Linked DNA regions of Thermoplasma volcanium GSS1. Each later gene encodes a partner of the first gene's protein in a complex. Links are inferred from orthologs where the notes say so. Each region holds a gene or a part of one and is shown in the gene's direction. Other genes may lie near its edges. The genes, in order: TVG_RS02350, rpl3p, TVG_RS01620, rpl4p and TVG_RS06075.

Region 1 (3,604 bases):
CAATGGATATCAACGATAACAGACTTGAACATGTTGACATATTGATAAACAATGCGGGTATATGTCCATTTGAAGATTTCTTCAAAATCGATATAGATCTTTTTGAAAAGGTCTGGAAGGTGAATGTAGAGAGCCATTATTTTATTACGCAGGCTGTGAGCAAGCACATGATCGAAAAGGGAATCAAAGGTCGAATTTTAATAATGAGTTCGATAAGTGGACGCGTAGGAGGAGAATTTCAGACTCACTACACAACGACAAAATCAGCTCTGAATGGATTCATGCATTCAGTAGCGATAGTACTTGGTAGATATGGGATACTCGTAAATAGCCTAGAACCTGGGACAATAACTACTGATATAAATAAAGACGATCTTTCTAACGAAGAGAAAAGGAAATACATGGAGAGAAGGACTGTAGTAGGGAGGCTGGGTGATCCAGAAGATATGGTTGCACCAGCTCTCTTCTTAGTCTCCGACGATAATACCTATGTAACTGGCTCCGAGCTGCTTGCCGATGGAGGCATGTTTATAAATTTACAGTAAATTTCCTAATTTTTTTATCACTCTTAGACTTTTTTTCATTGACCTTAGGACAAGTGTATTTTCAGGCGCTGGGAGGGAGATTTGAACTCCCGAGCTCTAATGAGCACAGGTTTTCCAGACCTGCGCCTTACCAGGCTAGGCTATCCCAGCAATAGACCCAGCAGATTTTCCTTTATTATACGTAAATTTATAAAGTTTCCCCAATGGGGCATAACGTTGCACAAGCTAAATTCTAAAGCGTTATATATGAGCTCACAATCCCATCATACTCTAACATTTAACCTTAGCCTGCCCTCGATACATAGGTATCTAACGGGCCTCAAATAAAATAAATATATGATTGGCATTAAGGTTAAGTTTAGAAGATTTAAAAGTGAAGGAGGTAATTGAAATGGAGAAAAGCTATGTAAAGTTTGAAACTCCCGAAGATGTTTCGCAGAAGGCTCTTGACCTTGTGGAAAGTGCGTTCAGGAGCGGAAAGATCAAGAAAGGTACAAACGAAGTAATAAAGTCGATAGAACGCGGGGAAAGTAAGCTGGTAGTCATAGCAGAGGATGTAAACCCACCTGAGGTTGTGTACTATTTGCCTTCCCTATGTGAGGATAAGAAAGTACCTTATGTATACGTCAAAAAGAAGGCAGACCTTGGATCAAAAGTTGGAATTGCATCTGCAGCATCGGTGTCGATTGTTGACTACGGCAAGAACGAGGAACTTTATAAGTCCATAGTCTCCGCCGTAGAACAGTTGAAGAAGTAAGGTGAAGTAGATGCCTAATGAGGCGACCCCAGCAGAAGTTGTTGAAATAATCGGCCGGACAGGGATGACTGGAGAGGCAACAACTGTAAAAGTGAGAATACTCTCCGGGAGAGATCAGGGCAGGATAATAGCTAGAAACGTGCTCGGGCCAGTAAGGGTTGGCGACATCCTCATGCTCATGGAGACTGCAAGGGAAGCTAAGAAGCTATCTATAAGGTGATTGTGTTGGCAAGGACATGCAGCTTCTGCGGGAAAACCATAGAACCCGGCACGGGCATAATGTACGTACGGAAGGACGGAGCAATACTCTATTTCTGCTCCAATAAGTGCAAAAAGAACATGATTGGTCTCAACAGGGTTCCAAGATACGTAAGGTGGACTAACGAATATCACGAACTCAAGAAGATGAGGACTAGATCATAATGGATCGAACACTCGTTTTACTTAAGCCAGATGCAGTTAAACGGCGCCTTGTCGGGAAGATAATAGAAAGGTTCGAGGAAAAAGGCTTAAAGATAGTTGCAATGAAATTCATGCAGATGACAAAGGACCAGGCTAAAACCCACTATTCTGTGCATCAAAATAAACCATTTTTCAATGATCTGGTAAATTACATAACTTCTGGTCCAATAGTTGCGATGATACTTGAAGGCGCCCACGCGATTGAAATTGTAAGGTTAATGAGCGGGGCCACTGACGGATCGAAGGCACAACCCGGTACTATCCGCGGTGATTATTCTATGGGCATCGAAAAGAATATAATACACGCTTCTGATTCGCTTGAAGCGTATAATCATGAAATGCCTATCTTCTTTAGTGATAATGAGATTATAGAATGGGCCTATGGAGACGAAGTCATCTACTAGCCTTCCTGCAAAGAAATTACGGCAACCTATAGTATGTGTTCTTGGCCATGTCGACCATGGCAAGACCACTCTTTTGGATATAATTAGAGGTACAGCTGTAGCCAATAAAGAGCCTGGTGGCATAACTCAAAGGATAGCTGCCACGACGGTTGACATAAACAAGATTTTAAAGGCCACCGAAAAGTTAAACAATAAAGGGATGAAGATACCAGGCCTTCTCTTCATAGATACGCCTGGCCATGTTGCGTTTTCCAATATGAGGGCGCGGGGCGGAGCCTTAGCGGATATAGCCGTCCTTGTGATAGACATTAATGAAGGTATAATGCCGCAGACAGTTGAGTCTATAGACATACTTAAAAAGTTCAAAACACCTTTTATAATAGCTGCCAATAAGATCGATCTCATACCCTTCTTTACAGATGTTAAGACTAATCTTTTCACTGAATTTATCAGGAAGCAGAGACAGGAATACGTCAACGAGCTCGACGCCAGAATATACAATATAGTTAACAAGCTCTACGAATACGGGCTTAACTCAGACCGCTTTGACAGGATATCCGATTTTACCAAGACCATCGCCATAGTACCAGTGAGTGCAAAGAAAAACATAGGCGTACCTGAGATACTGATGGTTTTGGCTGGTCTTGCTCAGCGCTTCCTTGAAAGTGAAATCGAATATAAGGACATAAACGGCCACGCCACTATAATTGAGGTTAGGCGTGAAGAATCTGCTGGAATAGCCCTTGACGCAGTACTTTACCAGGGCACAATTTCGGTAGGCGATACCGTTGCAGTAAATACAAAAACAGGCCCGGTAACTACTAAGGTTAAGGCGCTATTCGTAAATACGGGAAAGAGCCAGAGATCCCTCAAAGAAGTAGAGACTGTTTCTGCGGCCGAAGGAATAAGGGTGCTTATCAGTGACAAGCTAGACGTTATATCGGGTTCTCCTCTGATAGTGGTCAAAGGAAACATGGAACAAGTCATGAAAGAGATCGAGGAAGCATCGAAGGTAGACATTCCCCTAGACGAAAACGGTATATACGTCAAGGCAGAAGCTATAGGTTCACTTGAAGCTATAAGTTATGAGCTGAATAAACAGGGGATAAAGATCCGTGCAGCTGCAGTCGGCGACATCACGAAGAGAGATGTGATGGATGTACAGACCTTGCAGGATCCACTTAACCGCATAATAATTGGCTTTAATGTGTCGATACTGCCGGAAGCAAAAGATGCTATAGAATCATCGGATGTTGGTGTCATAACGGGTGACATAATCTATAAGATCGTTGAGGATACGCAGAAATGGATAGAAGAGCGGAAAAAGCAGCTTAGCCAGAAGAGGAAGGAGGCGATGCCTGTACCGGCAAAGATAAGGATACTTCCACAGTACATTTTCAGGGCATCGAAACCGGTCATAGTAGGGATCCGCGTAG
Region 2 (3,803 bases), 110 kb from region 1 along the record:
AGTGCCGGGAAACTCTGTTATACTCTCTATCGATAATAAAACAATATACAATCTTACAACTCTTGATGATGTACTCAATTCTATAAAACCTGGGACTCATATTTCTATGAAGATACTAGAGCTGCCATCATATAGCCTGCAATCCTATACTATGGTAACAGCATCTAAATATAGTTACTATCAGCAGTATGATCCATCAGCTAACAGTGTAATTTACAAAAATCAGAGCTTTATAGGTGTTTCGGTTTCATATATGGGAATAAGCGGTTATCCTTTAAACGAGCTCAGGAATATCATATTTTTAAAAGAAATTTATGCTAATCCAATTGACGGCTTTATCACATCTATAGGGTTACCATTTTACGGTCTCAACCCTGTTCCAGTTTCGCTGGCAAGCATGTTCTCTGTTCCTGTTAATCCAACGCTGTTTTGGGGTACTGTAAATATACTATTTTGGATGTTCTGGATAAATATTGTATTGGGGATAACTAACGCATTGCCGTTTGCGTTCTTCGATGGAGGTCAGTTCTTCAAGGATACCTTGACAATATGGGGCCGCCACATAAAATCTTTGAGAAGCGAAAAGACAGTGAATCAGGTAATGTACTTTCTTAGTTTTATTGTTTTCTTTCTAATACTGTGGGAAATAGTTATACCAAGAATAATTTGAAAACGAGAATAGCCCTGGGCAGATTCGAACTGCCGTCGATGGGTCCAGAGCCCATAATGCTTGGCCGCTACACCACAGGGCTTCTTTTGCTACATATCAAAATGGGATAATAATCTTTTCATAAATGGACATTTGCAAATCTTAGTTGATTTATTAATCATTTGACTTGTAAATTTATGTATGATAGTGGTATATGTATTTGTATAGGCTTTCAAGGCCGTAAAACAGTATTTCTATCCTTCTGGTAACCTGAAGGTGCTTATGCATAAGTTTACTGATATGGTCAATTTCACGATAAATATTATGATTGAGAATTGGGGGAATAAATAAGATTACAAAGAAGGGCGATGGAAAAGGGAATAATTACAGATTCATTCTTAAGAATGCGTTTCCATATGGGATGCTTGCATCCCAGGTAATGTATAAGGCATCATGGGAAGGCCTTCCTGCCATAGAGCTGACAAGAAAGGAAACAAGGAACACCAGCAGGATGTGCTCGGTATGTGATACTCTGGCCAGAATAGAGCATGGCAGGATCCTGAAGTGTGATTCCTGCGGTATTGAGATAGACCGTGATGTGAATGCATGCATAAACATTGCATTCAGGTATCGGACATGTCTGAAACGATCCCATAAAGGCCTGCCAGGTGAAGCTGTGAAGCAGTCAAAAGATGTGGAGCAGATGGCAGGAAGCCAAATATCAATGGATATTTGACAAAGCCCATAAACGCATGCTGCCATTTTTTGATGTCTCTTCTTGATTTGCAAATGGATTTAAATACTATAGAAATTCGTATATTGTGCGTGATCCAGAGAATACGATATAAAAACTTTATCCTGTATGATAGGGATTTATCTATATTCAAATAGCAGTGAAACTAAAATTATCAAAGAACACGGTGCAGATTTGTGCTTATTATTTCAAAAAGCACTAGACTAGAAAGATTAATAACTGTGATTGCATTCCGACATAAAGTGCTCAAAATGAGCTGTCTTTAGGGCCTCCGGATCTTAACAGGTTAAGGAGGCCGTAAAGCCATACACGCATTGGGCAACCATATGGTCCCATTGCTGCTGGTCTAATGATATTTTAGACCTAGCTGCAGCGTGTAACGGTATATGGTGGTGAAATTAGATGGCAACGCCTCATCATTCGAGAAGAGGATCAATGGCCTATTACCCTAGGGTAAGGGCAAAAAGTATAGAACCAAGGATAAGGAGCTGGCCCGAGATATCAGGACCTGTAAAGGTACAGGGATTCGCTGGGTTCAAGGTAGGAATGACGCACGTAGAAATGGTAGACTACAGAAAAACCAGTGTTACAGCAGGTCAACCTATATTTGTTCCTGTTACGGTAATCGAGGTTCCACCCCTAGACGTCATAGGGATAAGGCTATATGACGAGGATGAAGAAGGAAATATGGTTGTGGTATACGAAAAATGGACGCAAAACCTCGATAAGGAGCTGTTCAAAAAAATCACAACATTTAAGGAAGTAAAAGAGAAGCCTGTCCCTGAAACATATGCAGATGTAAGGTTAATAGTCGCTACAAGAAATAAGGATGTACCTGGGATCCCATCAAAGAAACCAGAGATATTTGAACTAAGGATAGGTGGAGGAAATTCTGTGAAGGAAAGATTTGAATACGCTACGGCACATCTCGGAAAAACAATAAGATTCGAAGACTTTTCTAAACCTGGAAAATTTGTAGACGTTTTGTCAGTTACTAAGGGTAAAGGATTCACGGGTCACGTTCAGAGATTTGGTGTAAAACTCCTCCCTCGCAAGAATAGGAAGCATAGGAGAATGATTGGTACGCTGGGCCCGTGGCATCCAGATTGGGTTAGGAATACTGTGCCTCAGGCAGGTCAGATGGGGTACCAGCAAAGAACAATAAGCAATGTTAGAGTTCTTAAATATTCGAAGGGGGAAGATGCGGATACAATAAATGTGAGAGGCGGTTTTCTCCACTATGGCCTCGTAAAAAATGACTATGTCCTATTGTTTGGATCTGTCCCTGGCCCTGCCAAGAGGCTTATAAAGATGAGAGATCCGGCTAGGCAGAAAGTACCGGATATAGATAATGTCAAGCTTGATTACATATCATTAGAATCTAAGCAAGGTGATTGAATACGAAGGTGCCTATATATTCAATAAATGGTGAAAAGAGAGGTGAGATAGACCTCCCTGAAATATTTAACTATAGTGTTAGAGAAGACTTAATTCGAAAGGCTTTCAGAGCTATATCACTTTCACTTCGTCAACCGTATGGTTCGTCTCCTCTTGCTGGATTGAGGAGGGTGGGTCATACAACCAAGCCAGGTCTTGGGATATCTAGAATGCCAAGGATTGCTGGTGGATCTAGGGTCGTAGGTATAGCTAGTGCAGTTGGCGGTAAAAGCGCTCATTCTCCGAGAAGCACAAAGAAACTCTATGTAGGGATAAATGAAAAGGAAAGAAAGATGGCAAAATTCAGCGCAATAGCTATGACCGCATCCGCTGATGCTGTAAGGAAGAGAGGTCATAGATTTAGTGAATCTTTGCCATTGCCTGTTGTAGTAGAAGATGCTGTTTCAGGAATTAAGAAAACGAAAGACGCGGTTAATTTACTTAAATCAATAGGACTGTATGAGGATATACTTAGATCAAAGGAAGGTAAACACATACGGGCTGGACGTGGTAAGATGAGAAATAGAAGGTACAAGGTCCCTAAAAGCCTGTTGATAGTTGGAACCGATTCGGTCTCGCTTAAGGTGTTTAAGTCTCTTCCGGGTGTAGACGTTGCGTCAATGGATTCGTTGAGTATAAGGAAGCTAGCGCCGGGAGGGGTTGGAGGTAGGCTTACCGTATATACTGAAAGTGCAATTGAGAAGCTAAGGGAGGCGAATGCGTAATGGGAGACGTTATATTATCACCGGTATCCACTGAGAAGACTGCATTGCTGGCAGAGAAGGAAAATAAACTAACCTTAATAGTCGATAGGAAGGCAACGAAGGAAGACATAAAAAGAGAAGTTGAGAGTAGGTTCTCTGTAAAAGTCGAAGGTATAAACATACTGATAACAAAAAAAGGGAAGAAGGCTATAGTTAAGCTAGCGAAGGAATATTCCGCTGAGGAGATAGCGGAGAGAAT
Region 3 (3,779 bases), 120 kb from region 1 along the record:
GATGATAGAACGTGAGGCCCATACTGAGGGCCTAACTGTACGTGTTGAGAGTTTTTTGAAAGAACTAAGGGGTGATAAAGACGGAAACCAGCAAGATAAAGCTAATCAATGAAGATAACCTAAGGCTCGATGGAAGATCATTCAATGAACTTAGGCCCATAAAGATCGAAGCAGGTGTATTAAACAGAGCTGATGGATCGGCATACATAGAATGGGGAGGCAATAAAATAATAGTAGGTGTGTATGGTCCAAAGGAAGCTTATCCGAAGCACTCGCAGGATATAGATCATGCGGTTGTTAAAGCCAGATACAACATGGCCGCATTTTCAGTTGATGAAAGAAAGCGGCCTGGCCCAGATAGGAGAACAATGGAAATATCAAAAGTCATTTCTGAAGCCTTAAGTTCGTCCATTATGATTGAACAATTCCCGAGGGCTGAAATAGATGTATATATTGAGGTATTGCAGGCTGACGCTGGCACTAGAATCGCTGGATTAACTGCAGCTACAGTTGCACTTGCAGACGCAGGCATTCCAATGAGGGATATGGTCGTCGGGTGCACAGCTGGAAAGGTGGATGGACACATCGTGCTTGATCTATCGAAGGAAGAAGATAACTTCGGTGAGGCAGACATACCTATGGCTATTATGCCTAAAACAGGTGAAATAGTACTTCTGCAAATGGATGGTGATGTGACGGAAGATGAATTCTATGAGGCAACATCAATGATCATAGAGGCTACTAAGAAGATATCTCAGATACAGAGAAACGCCCTTCTTAATAAGTATAAGATAGAGGGCATAGAAGGGGGTGAATAAGAATGGTTAAAGAGTCTGCTGAAATACTATCCGAGATCAGGAAGAACTATATACTTACCACAATGAAAGGTGGAAAGAGGATCGATGGCCGTCTACCCGATGAATTTAGAGAAATAACGATAATCGAAAACTACGTACCAAGGGCAAATGGATCAGCCTATGTTGCCCTCGGCAAGACGAGGGTTGTAGCGGGTGTTAAGATTGAGGCGGGGGAGCCATTCCCGGACACACCGGATCAAGGAGTACTCACGACTAACGTTGAGCTTCTCCCAATAGCATTTCCTAGCTTCGAGGCTGGCCCTCCAAATGATCTAGCAATAGAAGTTTCAAGGGTTGTCGATAGAGGTATAAGGGAGAGCAAGATGATAAGCCCTGACAAACTTGTTATCGAACAGGGCAAGAAGGTATGGATCGTCTTCCTCGACATAAACGTTCTTGACTATGATGGTAATCTTATTGATGCGTGTACTATCGCGGCTGTTTCTGCACTCAGGAATGCTATTGTCCCTGCATCTAGAGAAGGCGGTGAAGATTTCAAGTTGCCTGTCGTCAATACGCCTATATCTGTTACCATGGTAAAGATAGGTGATACCCTCGTTTGCGATCCTTCGCTGGAAGAAGATCAAATTTGCGGTGGTCGAATTACAGTTACTACAACTGAAGATGGACATATAAGGGCTATGCAAAAAGGTGAAATAGGAGTATTCACTCTCGATGACGTTAAGAAAGCAATAAAAATGTCCCTTAAAGTAGGCAAAAATATTAGGGAGAAGTATTTCAGGTGACATAAATGTCAAAGAGAACATTGAAGGTAGGGGCAGCGGGAAGGTTTGGTCCTAGGTATGGAGTAACTATTCGGAAGGAATGGAACGAAATTTACAAGCAGAAGATAGCACTGTATACATGCCCGTCCTGCAAGAAGAAGAGGGTAAAGAGACTAGCAGCCGGTATTTGGGTCTGCAGGCACTGCGGTTATAAATTTGCAGGCGGGGCATATAACCCTGCTTATGAGGTAAAAGTGGTAGAAGGATGACTGAATATAAATGTGTTAGGTGTGGCAGGCCTCTTGAAAAGACCATGGGAACCACAGAAATAGAATGTGAATGCGGTTCCAGGGTATTTGTAAAGGAGAGGCCTAGCATTGAAAAAACGATTAAAGCAAGATAAAAGATGGTAAGCCTTTCGGATCTTGCCTCCTATCCTATCTGCAGGAGATGCGCAGGCAGAATTTTCGCTATGGTTGGGACCGGGCTCACTAATTTGGAAAGGGGCTCGATGCTTGAATTTTCTATAAAATGTGAAAAGAACGATCCGGAATTCAATTTTGCCGATCCGCAGAACTGTGAGATTTGCCACGGTATATTTGATAAATTTTCCGTTTTTCTTTCACTTGTAGAGGATAAACTCAAAGAAATTGAATATTCCACTTTCGTAGTAGGTTCTGTATTTCCCAAAGAATGGATAGAACTTGAAAACAAGATCCAAGAGGCATTCGGTGCACATGGTGAATCAATAAAGAAGGAGTTTAATAGGGAATTCGGAAAATATATAACAGCTAAGACAGGGAAAGAGTATAGGAAAGAAGACCCTGATATTACTATTGCTGTTAATGTCGAATACGAGTTTGTAAATGTATCCATAAAAAGCCTTTTTATATACGGGAAATACAGAAAATATAGGAGGGATATGCCACAAACTAGGTGGATACACAAGAAGGATGGGGATTCTATTGAAAGCATTATAGGCGAAGCTGCATTGAGGATAGCAGGTGGCAAGAATTACTACTTGCATGGTTCAGGTAGAGAAGATGTGGATGTTAGGATGCTCGGGAATGGAAGGGAATTCGTCATTGAAGTAGAAGCGCCTATTATGAGAACCTTTGATCTCAGTATTCTATCGGAGACAGTTAACCGATCTATGAAGGGCGTCGAAATATTTGACCTAAGTTTCGTTGACCGCAAGACCGTAAAGGAGATAAAGGAGGAGAAACACTCCAAGGTATATGATTGCATAATCGAAGGAGATACAGATATAGATAAACTTAAGCTCGAGGAAGCCTGTACTGAAATGAACGGAAAAAATATTTATCAAAGAACACCATTAAGGGTTGCCCAGCGAAGATCAGACCTAATAAGGACAAGAAAAATTGAAAGGATGGAGCTAGTTGCTGTAGAAGGCAAGGAAGCTGAAATAGTAGTTCAGGCAGAGGCAGGAACATACATAAAGGAGTTGATCAGTGGAGACAGTGGGAGAACCAATCCATCACTCTCGTCAAAATACGGGTCTCAATTGAATGTTAAAGAACTGGATGTCATTAAAATATGCAGAGGTGAATAGTAATGGTTAAAATGTCGCACGGACCCAGATCAGGGTCAAGAAGGAAGCTTACTAAGAGCAAGGAAGAACGGAAGAAGTCAATAATAGGAAGGATGATGCAAGAGTTCTCGCCTGGAGATCGTGTTGCAATAGATATAGAGCCTTCAGTCCACAACGGCATGCCTTATCACAGGTTCCAAGGCTATACAGGTATTGTTGAAGGAGCTCAAGGAAATTGCTATAAGGTGGGTGTAAAAGTGGGGAGCCTTACAAAGTACGTGATAGCTTCTCCAGTGCACCTCAAAAGAATAAAAGGATGAAAAATGGAGAAAAAGTATATCAGCATACCCGAAGTTTACAATATACTGTCGAAAAAAGAACAGCTGACCGACATGGAAAAAGAAAACTTAGAGTATGCTGGCAAATTCTCAAGAGTAGATCCTTCTGTAATAGATAGGGTAAAGGGGGATATTTCTGGAATAGCTAAGCTGCCAGAAAAAGTTATTGTGAAAATTCTTGATCTTAAACCGGGGACCCCGGCAGATATAACATCTATACTTTCAACTTACAACGTTATGATTTCTGACGAAGATTTAAATGCTCTTGCCGACTATCTCAAAAAATTAAAATTCTAAGGGGAGTGAT
Region 4 (3,810 bases), 100 kb from region 1 along the record:
TGCTGGTCTAATGATATTTTAGACCTAGCTGCAGCGTGTAACGGTATATGGTGGTGAAATTAGATGGCAACGCCTCATCATTCGAGAAGAGGATCAATGGCCTATTACCCTAGGGTAAGGGCAAAAAGTATAGAACCAAGGATAAGGAGCTGGCCCGAGATATCAGGACCTGTAAAGGTACAGGGATTCGCTGGGTTCAAGGTAGGAATGACGCACGTAGAAATGGTAGACTACAGAAAAACCAGTGTTACAGCAGGTCAACCTATATTTGTTCCTGTTACGGTAATCGAGGTTCCACCCCTAGACGTCATAGGGATAAGGCTATATGACGAGGATGAAGAAGGAAATATGGTTGTGGTATACGAAAAATGGACGCAAAACCTCGATAAGGAGCTGTTCAAAAAAATCACAACATTTAAGGAAGTAAAAGAGAAGCCTGTCCCTGAAACATATGCAGATGTAAGGTTAATAGTCGCTACAAGAAATAAGGATGTACCTGGGATCCCATCAAAGAAACCAGAGATATTTGAACTAAGGATAGGTGGAGGAAATTCTGTGAAGGAAAGATTTGAATACGCTACGGCACATCTCGGAAAAACAATAAGATTCGAAGACTTTTCTAAACCTGGAAAATTTGTAGACGTTTTGTCAGTTACTAAGGGTAAAGGATTCACGGGTCACGTTCAGAGATTTGGTGTAAAACTCCTCCCTCGCAAGAATAGGAAGCATAGGAGAATGATTGGTACGCTGGGCCCGTGGCATCCAGATTGGGTTAGGAATACTGTGCCTCAGGCAGGTCAGATGGGGTACCAGCAAAGAACAATAAGCAATGTTAGAGTTCTTAAATATTCGAAGGGGGAAGATGCGGATACAATAAATGTGAGAGGCGGTTTTCTCCACTATGGCCTCGTAAAAAATGACTATGTCCTATTGTTTGGATCTGTCCCTGGCCCTGCCAAGAGGCTTATAAAGATGAGAGATCCGGCTAGGCAGAAAGTACCGGATATAGATAATGTCAAGCTTGATTACATATCATTAGAATCTAAGCAAGGTGATTGAATACGAAGGTGCCTATATATTCAATAAATGGTGAAAAGAGAGGTGAGATAGACCTCCCTGAAATATTTAACTATAGTGTTAGAGAAGACTTAATTCGAAAGGCTTTCAGAGCTATATCACTTTCACTTCGTCAACCGTATGGTTCGTCTCCTCTTGCTGGATTGAGGAGGGTGGGTCATACAACCAAGCCAGGTCTTGGGATATCTAGAATGCCAAGGATTGCTGGTGGATCTAGGGTCGTAGGTATAGCTAGTGCAGTTGGCGGTAAAAGCGCTCATTCTCCGAGAAGCACAAAGAAACTCTATGTAGGGATAAATGAAAAGGAAAGAAAGATGGCAAAATTCAGCGCAATAGCTATGACCGCATCCGCTGATGCTGTAAGGAAGAGAGGTCATAGATTTAGTGAATCTTTGCCATTGCCTGTTGTAGTAGAAGATGCTGTTTCAGGAATTAAGAAAACGAAAGACGCGGTTAATTTACTTAAATCAATAGGACTGTATGAGGATATACTTAGATCAAAGGAAGGTAAACACATACGGGCTGGACGTGGTAAGATGAGAAATAGAAGGTACAAGGTCCCTAAAAGCCTGTTGATAGTTGGAACCGATTCGGTCTCGCTTAAGGTGTTTAAGTCTCTTCCGGGTGTAGACGTTGCGTCAATGGATTCGTTGAGTATAAGGAAGCTAGCGCCGGGAGGGGTTGGAGGTAGGCTTACCGTATATACTGAAAGTGCAATTGAGAAGCTAAGGGAGGCGAATGCGTAATGGGAGACGTTATATTATCACCGGTATCCACTGAGAAGACTGCATTGCTGGCAGAGAAGGAAAATAAACTAACCTTAATAGTCGATAGGAAGGCAACGAAGGAAGACATAAAAAGAGAAGTTGAGAGTAGGTTCTCTGTAAAAGTCGAAGGTATAAACATACTGATAACAAAAAAAGGGAAGAAGGCTATAGTTAAGCTAGCGAAGGAATATTCCGCTGAGGAGATAGCGGAGAGAATAGGTGTGTTTTGAGGTGAATTATGGGTAAACATATAATCCCACAAAGGAGAGGCCATGGAAGTCTCGTTTACAGAAGCCCTAGCCATAGGCATGTCGTAGATGTTAAGCACTTGAAACCAGGCGAATATGTAGTTAAAGACATTATCCACGCACCTGGCAGGAATTCACCACTTCTTGAACTCGTAGATTCAACTGGAAAGAAAGTGTATCAGATTGCTTTTACAGGTGCCTATGTTGGGCAGAAGATAGTTGCCGGGAATGTAGATACAATTAATCCGGGTACTACAACAGTTCTAGCCAATATACCTGATGGGAGTTACGTCTACAACATAGAGAGCAGTCCTGGAGATGGGGGTGAATTTTGCAGAAGCGCAGGTACTTTTGCACTTGTTGTCTCGCATGGAAGTAGAGTTACTTTGAAGTTGCCTTCTGGTTCTATGAGGGATTTCGATCCAAGATGCCGCGCTACTGTTGGAGTAGTAGCAGCTTCAGGAATTATAGATGCTCCAATACTGAAGGCAGGTACTCATGTTCATTATCTGAGGAGTAAGGCGAAGAGGCCGTACACGGTTAGAGGCGTGGCCATGAACGCTGTAAATCACCCGCATGGTGGTGGAAACCATCAACATGTAGGAAGGCCAAGCACTGTTGGTAGGAATGCCCCGCCAGGGAGAAAAGTGGGCAGGCTTTCACCTAAAAGGAGGAAGGTAAATGGTAGTAAATAAGCAAGGTTCGGTAAAGTCCATAAAGAGAAAGGCCAGAAAGTCAAGGAAAGTTACTACTGGCAGAGCTAAGGAGTTCAGTTACAAGGGTTACACACTAGAACAACTACAGGAAATGAGCTTAGAAGAACTTATAAAGATACTTCCTGCCAGAGCAAGAAGATCACTCTCTAGGGAAATGAACCACGACCAGAAGAAACTTGTAGAAAAACTTGAAGGGGATTATGACGACATAAAGACTCACGTAAGAGATGTTATAATATTACCAAGCTACGTAGGTAAAATAGTCGAAGTTTACAATGGCAACAGTTATTCCAAGTTCGAGATAAAGCCGGAAATGATTGGGCATTACCTCGGGGAATTTGTGATGACGAGAAAGGAAGTAAAGCACTCAGGACCGGGTGTTGGCGCAACCCGTTCATCTAAGTTCATGCCATTGAAGTGATTGCTATGAAGGGTTACTCGATGAGTGTGGATGAGAACAACGCAAGAGCTAGGATAGTAGAGGCTGATATATCACTGAAGGATGCTGTAAATATAGCGCATCACATAAGGGGAATGAAGCTTGACTACGCGAAGCAGATACTTGAAGATGTCGTCAGTAAAAAATATGCCATACCATACTTTAGATACCTAGATTCTGTATCACATAGGCCGGGCAAAGGGCCTGGAAGGTACCCAGTCAAGGCGGCTAAGGTCTTTATTGATTTGCTTTCTAATGTAGAAAACAATGCCGAATTTAAGGGAATGAATACAGATAGCCTCATAATTAAGCACGTCGCTGCCAATAAGGGAAGGATGATAAAAAAGTATACGCCAAAAGCCTATGGGAGGGCTGGCGCGAACTTCAAGGATCTAATAAACCTTGAGGTTATAGTTACGGAGGGAGATCAATGAAGGAGAGGAAATTCGTTAACGAGGCGGTAAAGAGGCTCCTTGTTTACGAGTATCTTGTGAAGGAAACTGAGAACGCTGGATTTGGAAAAATGAGCATGAAAAGGACCCCATTCGGTACTAACATAACTC
Region 5 (3,584 bases), 750 kb from region 1 along the record:
TTATAACAGAGCAAGAGTCCCAATGATGACTTCGATACAAAGTGATAGGATCTCCGCAATATGTATTTCCAGTTCTGCGGTGATCCTTTTTATATTTTCAATTATTCCCGTATTCTTTAAGGCTATGCCCTACACTTATATGATTGTCGCAACGATAATCGCAATACCAATGCTTGTATACTCAGTTTTATTTGTACGAAAACCGGATAGGAAAAGTTCACTTAAGCTATTTATATATAGCAGCCCATACCTTGCAATAATATTTGTGCTGGTGTTAATATTCAAATACCTCTAGACAGCAACCTATTTTTAAATTAAAATAATACACCAAAGCACAAAATGAAACTAGAGGAATTTTTAAAAACTATAGTTAAGAAAAGAATGTACCCCGAAATAGAAGGCGGAATAGCTAACGGATTCCCGGTTATGACAACAATTGCATTATTTGCCTATTCAGAAATGATTGGCGGTCTTTGGAGAATAGTCAATGGTGAGACAGAAGAAGTTGTATTTGGGCCCGGGCAGTCAAACAAAAATTTTGCAAGCTTCCTTTCTGCAGCTGGAAAGGATTATACAAAACTTAACAGTAAAAATACTTACCGAATTATAAGGGGAGGCCTCATACACCGGTATTTCATAAGAATAAGATCCACTATAGAGATGGACACAAGCGATCCTAAGGCCATTAAAGATTACGGCTTAAATTGTGCTGTAAAGTTTCATGGGGATGAGTATGTGTACTTCAACGTAAATCAGTACTTTAAAGATATGAAAAAGACCGTTGACAAAATACTTAAAACGGCCAAGAAAAGAAATCGGCTAGAAGTTGAAATAGCTACTCACATTGATGAAACCCAATATCTAATACTAAGCTGATATATTGTTAATCCTAGGGAATGATTGACCTCTGATTCGTATACTATCCGTTCCTGAAATTATTATTGCTTGTATCCACTTTGAAGCAATAAATTGTCCGATAAGCTAATAATCATTTAGTATGCCTGAATTATATAACTATTAAATTTTTAAAATAACCATACTGTGTAGCTTAAACATATAAGTTCCACAACTTCTTAAATACTGATTCGTTATAAAATTCTAGTTTTTTCGTAACCACATAGGTATGGACCATGATTCAGAAACACATACACACGAAAGAATCATAATATTTATTAACGTCGCATTATTTGCTGTCTATCGGTGTAAGTCAATGTCATTAACCGTTACAACAAAAGAAAATGAGGCCCTAGTGAATGAAATAAGGTCATTAGTGGAGATATCTAGGCAAAATAGCGCCAAGATCTGGAGGGATATGGCAGAAAGGCTTGCTAATGGTAGAAGAAGATATGCCTCCATTAACCTATATAAAATAGACAAATTTGCGAAGGATGGGGATGTTATTGTTGTACCTGGTTCTGTTCTAGGTGTCGGCAAGATCACAAAAAAGGTGACTATCGGTGCAGTTCATTTCTCCAGGGCTGCTACCGAAAAACTAGTCCGCAGCGGATGTGCATTTATGAGCTTATCCGATGTTGCAAAAGCGAATCCGAAGGGTACCAACGTGAAAATAATGAGGTAATGTATATGAAGATAATAGATGCATCAAATACTGTTTATGGCCGATTATCCGCGTATGTCGCAAAGCAACTCCTTAACGGGGAGGAAGTAGTAATAGTTAACGCCTCTAAGGCCGTAATAACTGGAGACAGGAAATTCATTATAGACAAGTTTAAGCAGAGGCTTGACATTGGAAGTGTCAGAAAGGGTCCATATTACCCAAAAACTCCTGAAAATATACTCAGGAGATCCATAGGTGATATGCTTCCTAAAAAGATAACAAGGGGAAAAGAAGCCTTATCAAGGTGCAAAGTGTACCGCAATTTGCCAAAGAATGTTTCATCTGAAAAGATAGAGAAAGTTGATGATGTCATGACTGATAAAGTTGTTGGCATAATAACTCTTGAAGAACTATCCAAAGAATTGGGGGGTATGTAATATGGATTATGTAATTACTACAGGCAAGAGAAAAACCGCAGTTGCAAGAGCGGTTGTTAAAAAAGGGAAAGGGATCATAACAATAAACGGAACGCCAGCAGAACTTTATCCTGTTGAAGTACTTAGAAATAAGATTCTTGAGCCTGTAAAACTCGCTGAAGATAAAGCAAAAGGAATAGATGTTACAGTCAAAGTAAAGGGTGGAGGAGTGACCGGCCAGGCTGATGCTTCTCGGACAGCCATAGCAAGGGGTATTGTAAAATTCCTACAGGATAATGAGCTCGAAAACCTGTTCAGGCAATACGATCGTACATTAATAGTCAATGATGTAAGGATAAAACTGCCGAAGAAGCCCGGTGGCCGTGGTGCCAGAGCTAAAAAACAAAAATCTTACAGGTGAGGAAATTGATTATACCTGTAAGATGTTTTAGCTGCGGCAGAGTTATCGCTTCGGATTACGGCAGATACCTGAGGAGAATAAACGAAATAAGATCTGAAGGCAGAGAACCTACCGCAGAAGAAATCGAAAAGATATTTGATGATCTAGGGGTAGAGAGGTACTGCTGCAGACGCATGATAATATCACACGTCGATCTCATAAACGAAATAATGCCGTTTTCTTAAGGGGCCGTGGGGTAGCTTGGTATCCTGCCAGCTTGGGGTGCTGGTGACTTGAGTTCAATTCTCAACGGCCCCATACTTGTTTACTAGGGGATACATTGTTCATATGATTAATTTTTTTCTGAAATATTTCTAATATATAGTTTCATCAACGAGTATCTAGCAGTTCCTTGGATTTCAATGTTCAAAGTGAGTATATTCAGTATCTTGCACCAGTTCCATTAATTATAGCAGGTATTCTCGCTTAATATCACTTTGCTGGAAGGATACATATTTTCACCGATGCGGTTGTCCTGAATATCTTGTACTATTATTCCCAAAAAAAATTTTTTATATTTCGACAGTTTGTTCTTGTCAATTCTTGAATTGTATGCCAATATTGGGTTAATAATAGGGATTATTGCAATTACTTCTTATAAATCTAAAGGGAAAAGAAGTAAAACCTATTACAGAATCGCTTAGGCGTATTCATCAGGGATTGTTGCCTTTTTAATGATCATCTTCTACGCATACCCTTACATTTACTAATATTGGACTTATTTTAGATGTACGTTTGTTATTACGTTGTCTCTCTTCTCTGCACTCATTTAGATTGATGATAGTTTTATTCTGATTTTGGCATACAGGATAACTGTATAGTCAAATATATCGTATAATATTATTTCATGATCGACTATTTTATTTGTATATGAGAATAAAATGGGTAATTTTTAAGTCTTATGCATATCCTTCCATACCTATCTAAATCAATTCCTCTTTTCTTGTACCTGGGTTTTTCTGCCTATTGCTAGATGAGTATACAGTTCCAGACAATAGTTTCTAGCAAACCAGTAAAGTGCAAGTATTTCTACGTTTTTATACTTGATATTTAATTAAATAATTATTATATTTTAGTATATTGTCAAAATTAGTTAAAAGATGTAGGTTTATATCTTTTTATAACGAGAATAAACTATTTATTTAAGTAA

Evidence for each region.
Region 2: TVG_RS02350 (region 1) and rpl3p share a complex: the UniProt entries of both Methanocaldococcus jannaschii proteins name them as parts of the 50S ribosomal subunit. The link is inferred for Thermoplasma volcanium GSS1 from one-to-one orthologs.
Region 3: TVG_RS02350 (region 1) and TVG_RS01620 share a complex: the UniProt entries of both Methanocaldococcus jannaschii proteins name them as parts of the 50S ribosomal subunit. The link is inferred for Thermoplasma volcanium GSS1 from one-to-one orthologs.
Region 4: TVG_RS02350 (region 1) and rpl4p share a complex: the UniProt entries of both Methanocaldococcus jannaschii proteins name them as parts of the 50S ribosomal subunit. The link is inferred for Thermoplasma volcanium GSS1 from one-to-one orthologs.
Region 5: TVG_RS02350 (region 1) and TVG_RS06075 share a complex: the UniProt entries of both Methanocaldococcus jannaschii proteins name them as parts of the 50S ribosomal subunit. The link is inferred for Thermoplasma volcanium GSS1 from one-to-one orthologs.

What each region holds. Positions count from the first base shown.
Region 1 is NC_002689.2:436,255-439,858, forward strand. Bases 385-3,123 are described here. They hold TVG_RS02350 (50S ribosomal protein L24e), read left to right. Parts: upstream 385-1,521; coding sequence 1,522-1,725; downstream 1,726-3,123. Other genes in these bases: TVG_RS08765 (SDR family oxidoreductase), read left to right, coding at 385-545; rpl7ae (50S ribosomal protein L7Ae), read left to right, coding at 937-1,302; TVG_RS02345 (30S ribosomal protein S28e), read left to right, coding at 1,313-1,522; ndk (nucleoside-diphosphate kinase), read left to right, coding at 1,725-2,168; infB (translation initiation factor IF-2), read left to right, coding at 2,146-3,123. Also shown: more of TVG_RS08765, read left to right, coding at 1-384; more of infB, read left to right, coding at 3,124-3,604. UniProt on the Methanocaldococcus jannaschii protein: Binds to the 23S rRNA.
Region 2 is NC_002689.2:330,426-334,228, forward strand. What follows is about bases 866-3,803. They hold rpl3p (50S ribosomal protein L3), read left to right. Parts: upstream 866-1,805; coding sequence 1,806-2,801; downstream 2,802-3,803. Other genes in these bases: TVG_RS01700 (zinc ribbon domain-containing protein), read left to right, coding at 978-1,385; rpl4p (50S ribosomal protein L4), read left to right, coding at 2,810-3,565; TVG_RS01715 (50S ribosomal protein L23), read left to right, coding at 3,565-3,803. In the rest of the region: TVG_RS01690 (site-2 protease family protein), read left to right, coding at 1-670. UniProt on the Methanocaldococcus jannaschii protein: One of the primary rRNA binding proteins, it binds directly near the 3'-end of the 23S rRNA, where it nucleates assembly of the 50S subunit.
Region 3 is NC_002689.2:319,132-322,910, forward strand. The notes cover bases 316-3,229. They hold TVG_RS01620 (50S ribosomal protein L37ae), read left to right. Parts: upstream 316-1,608; coding sequence 1,609-1,851; downstream 1,852-3,229. Other genes in these bases: rrp41 (exosome complex exonuclease Rrp41), read left to right, coding at 316-818; rrp42 (exosome complex protein Rrp42), read left to right, coding at 821-1,603; TVG_RS01625 (DNA-directed RNA polymerase subunit P), read left to right, coding at 1,848-1,985; TVG_RS01630 (tRNA pseudouridine(54/55) synthase Pus10), read left to right, coding at 1,989-3,155; TVG_RS01635 (50S ribosomal protein L21e), read left to right, coding at 3,158-3,229. Also shown: exosome complex RNA-binding protein Rrp4, read left to right, coding at 1-112; more of rrp41, read left to right, coding at 75-315; more of TVG_RS01635, read left to right, coding at 3,230-3,454; TVG_RS01640 (RNA polymerase Rpb4 family protein), read left to right, coding at 3,458-3,769. UniProt on the Methanocaldococcus jannaschii protein: Binds to the 23S rRNA.
Region 4 is NC_002689.2:332,168-335,977, forward strand. Bases 1-2,945 are described here. They hold rpl4p (50S ribosomal protein L4), read left to right. Parts: upstream 1-1,067; coding sequence 1,068-1,823; downstream 1,824-2,945. Other genes in these bases: rpl3p (50S ribosomal protein L3), read left to right, coding at 64-1,059; TVG_RS01715 (50S ribosomal protein L23), read left to right, coding at 1,823-2,074; TVG_RS01720 (50S ribosomal protein L2), read left to right, coding at 2,083-2,787; TVG_RS01725 (30S ribosomal protein S19), read left to right, coding at 2,774-2,945. Also shown: more of TVG_RS01725, read left to right, coding at 2,946-3,229; TVG_RS01730 (50S ribosomal protein L22), read left to right, coding at 3,235-3,681; TVG_RS01735 (30S ribosomal protein S3), read left to right, coding at 3,678-3,810. UniProt on the Methanocaldococcus jannaschii protein: One of the primary rRNA binding proteins, this protein initially binds near the 5'-end of the 23S rRNA. It is important during the early stages of 50S assembly.
Region 5 is NC_002689.2:1,185,485-1,189,068, forward strand. The notes cover bases 571-3,289. They hold TVG_RS06075 (50S ribosomal protein L13), read left to right. Parts: upstream 571-1,584; coding sequence 1,585-1,995; downstream 1,996-3,289. Other genes in these bases: TVG_RS06065 (hypothetical protein), read left to right, coding at 571-876; TVG_RS06070 (50S ribosomal protein L18e), read left to right, coding at 1,211-1,579; TVG_RS06080 (30S ribosomal protein S9), read left to right, coding at 1,997-2,395; TVG_RS06085 (DNA-directed RNA polymerase subunit N), read left to right, coding at 2,401-2,619. Outside these bases: cyoE (heme o synthase), read left to right, coding at 1-295; more of TVG_RS06065, read left to right, coding at 340-570. UniProt on the Methanocaldococcus jannaschii protein: This protein is one of the early assembly proteins of the 50S ribosomal subunit, although it is not seen to bind rRNA by itself. It is important during the early stages of 50S assembly.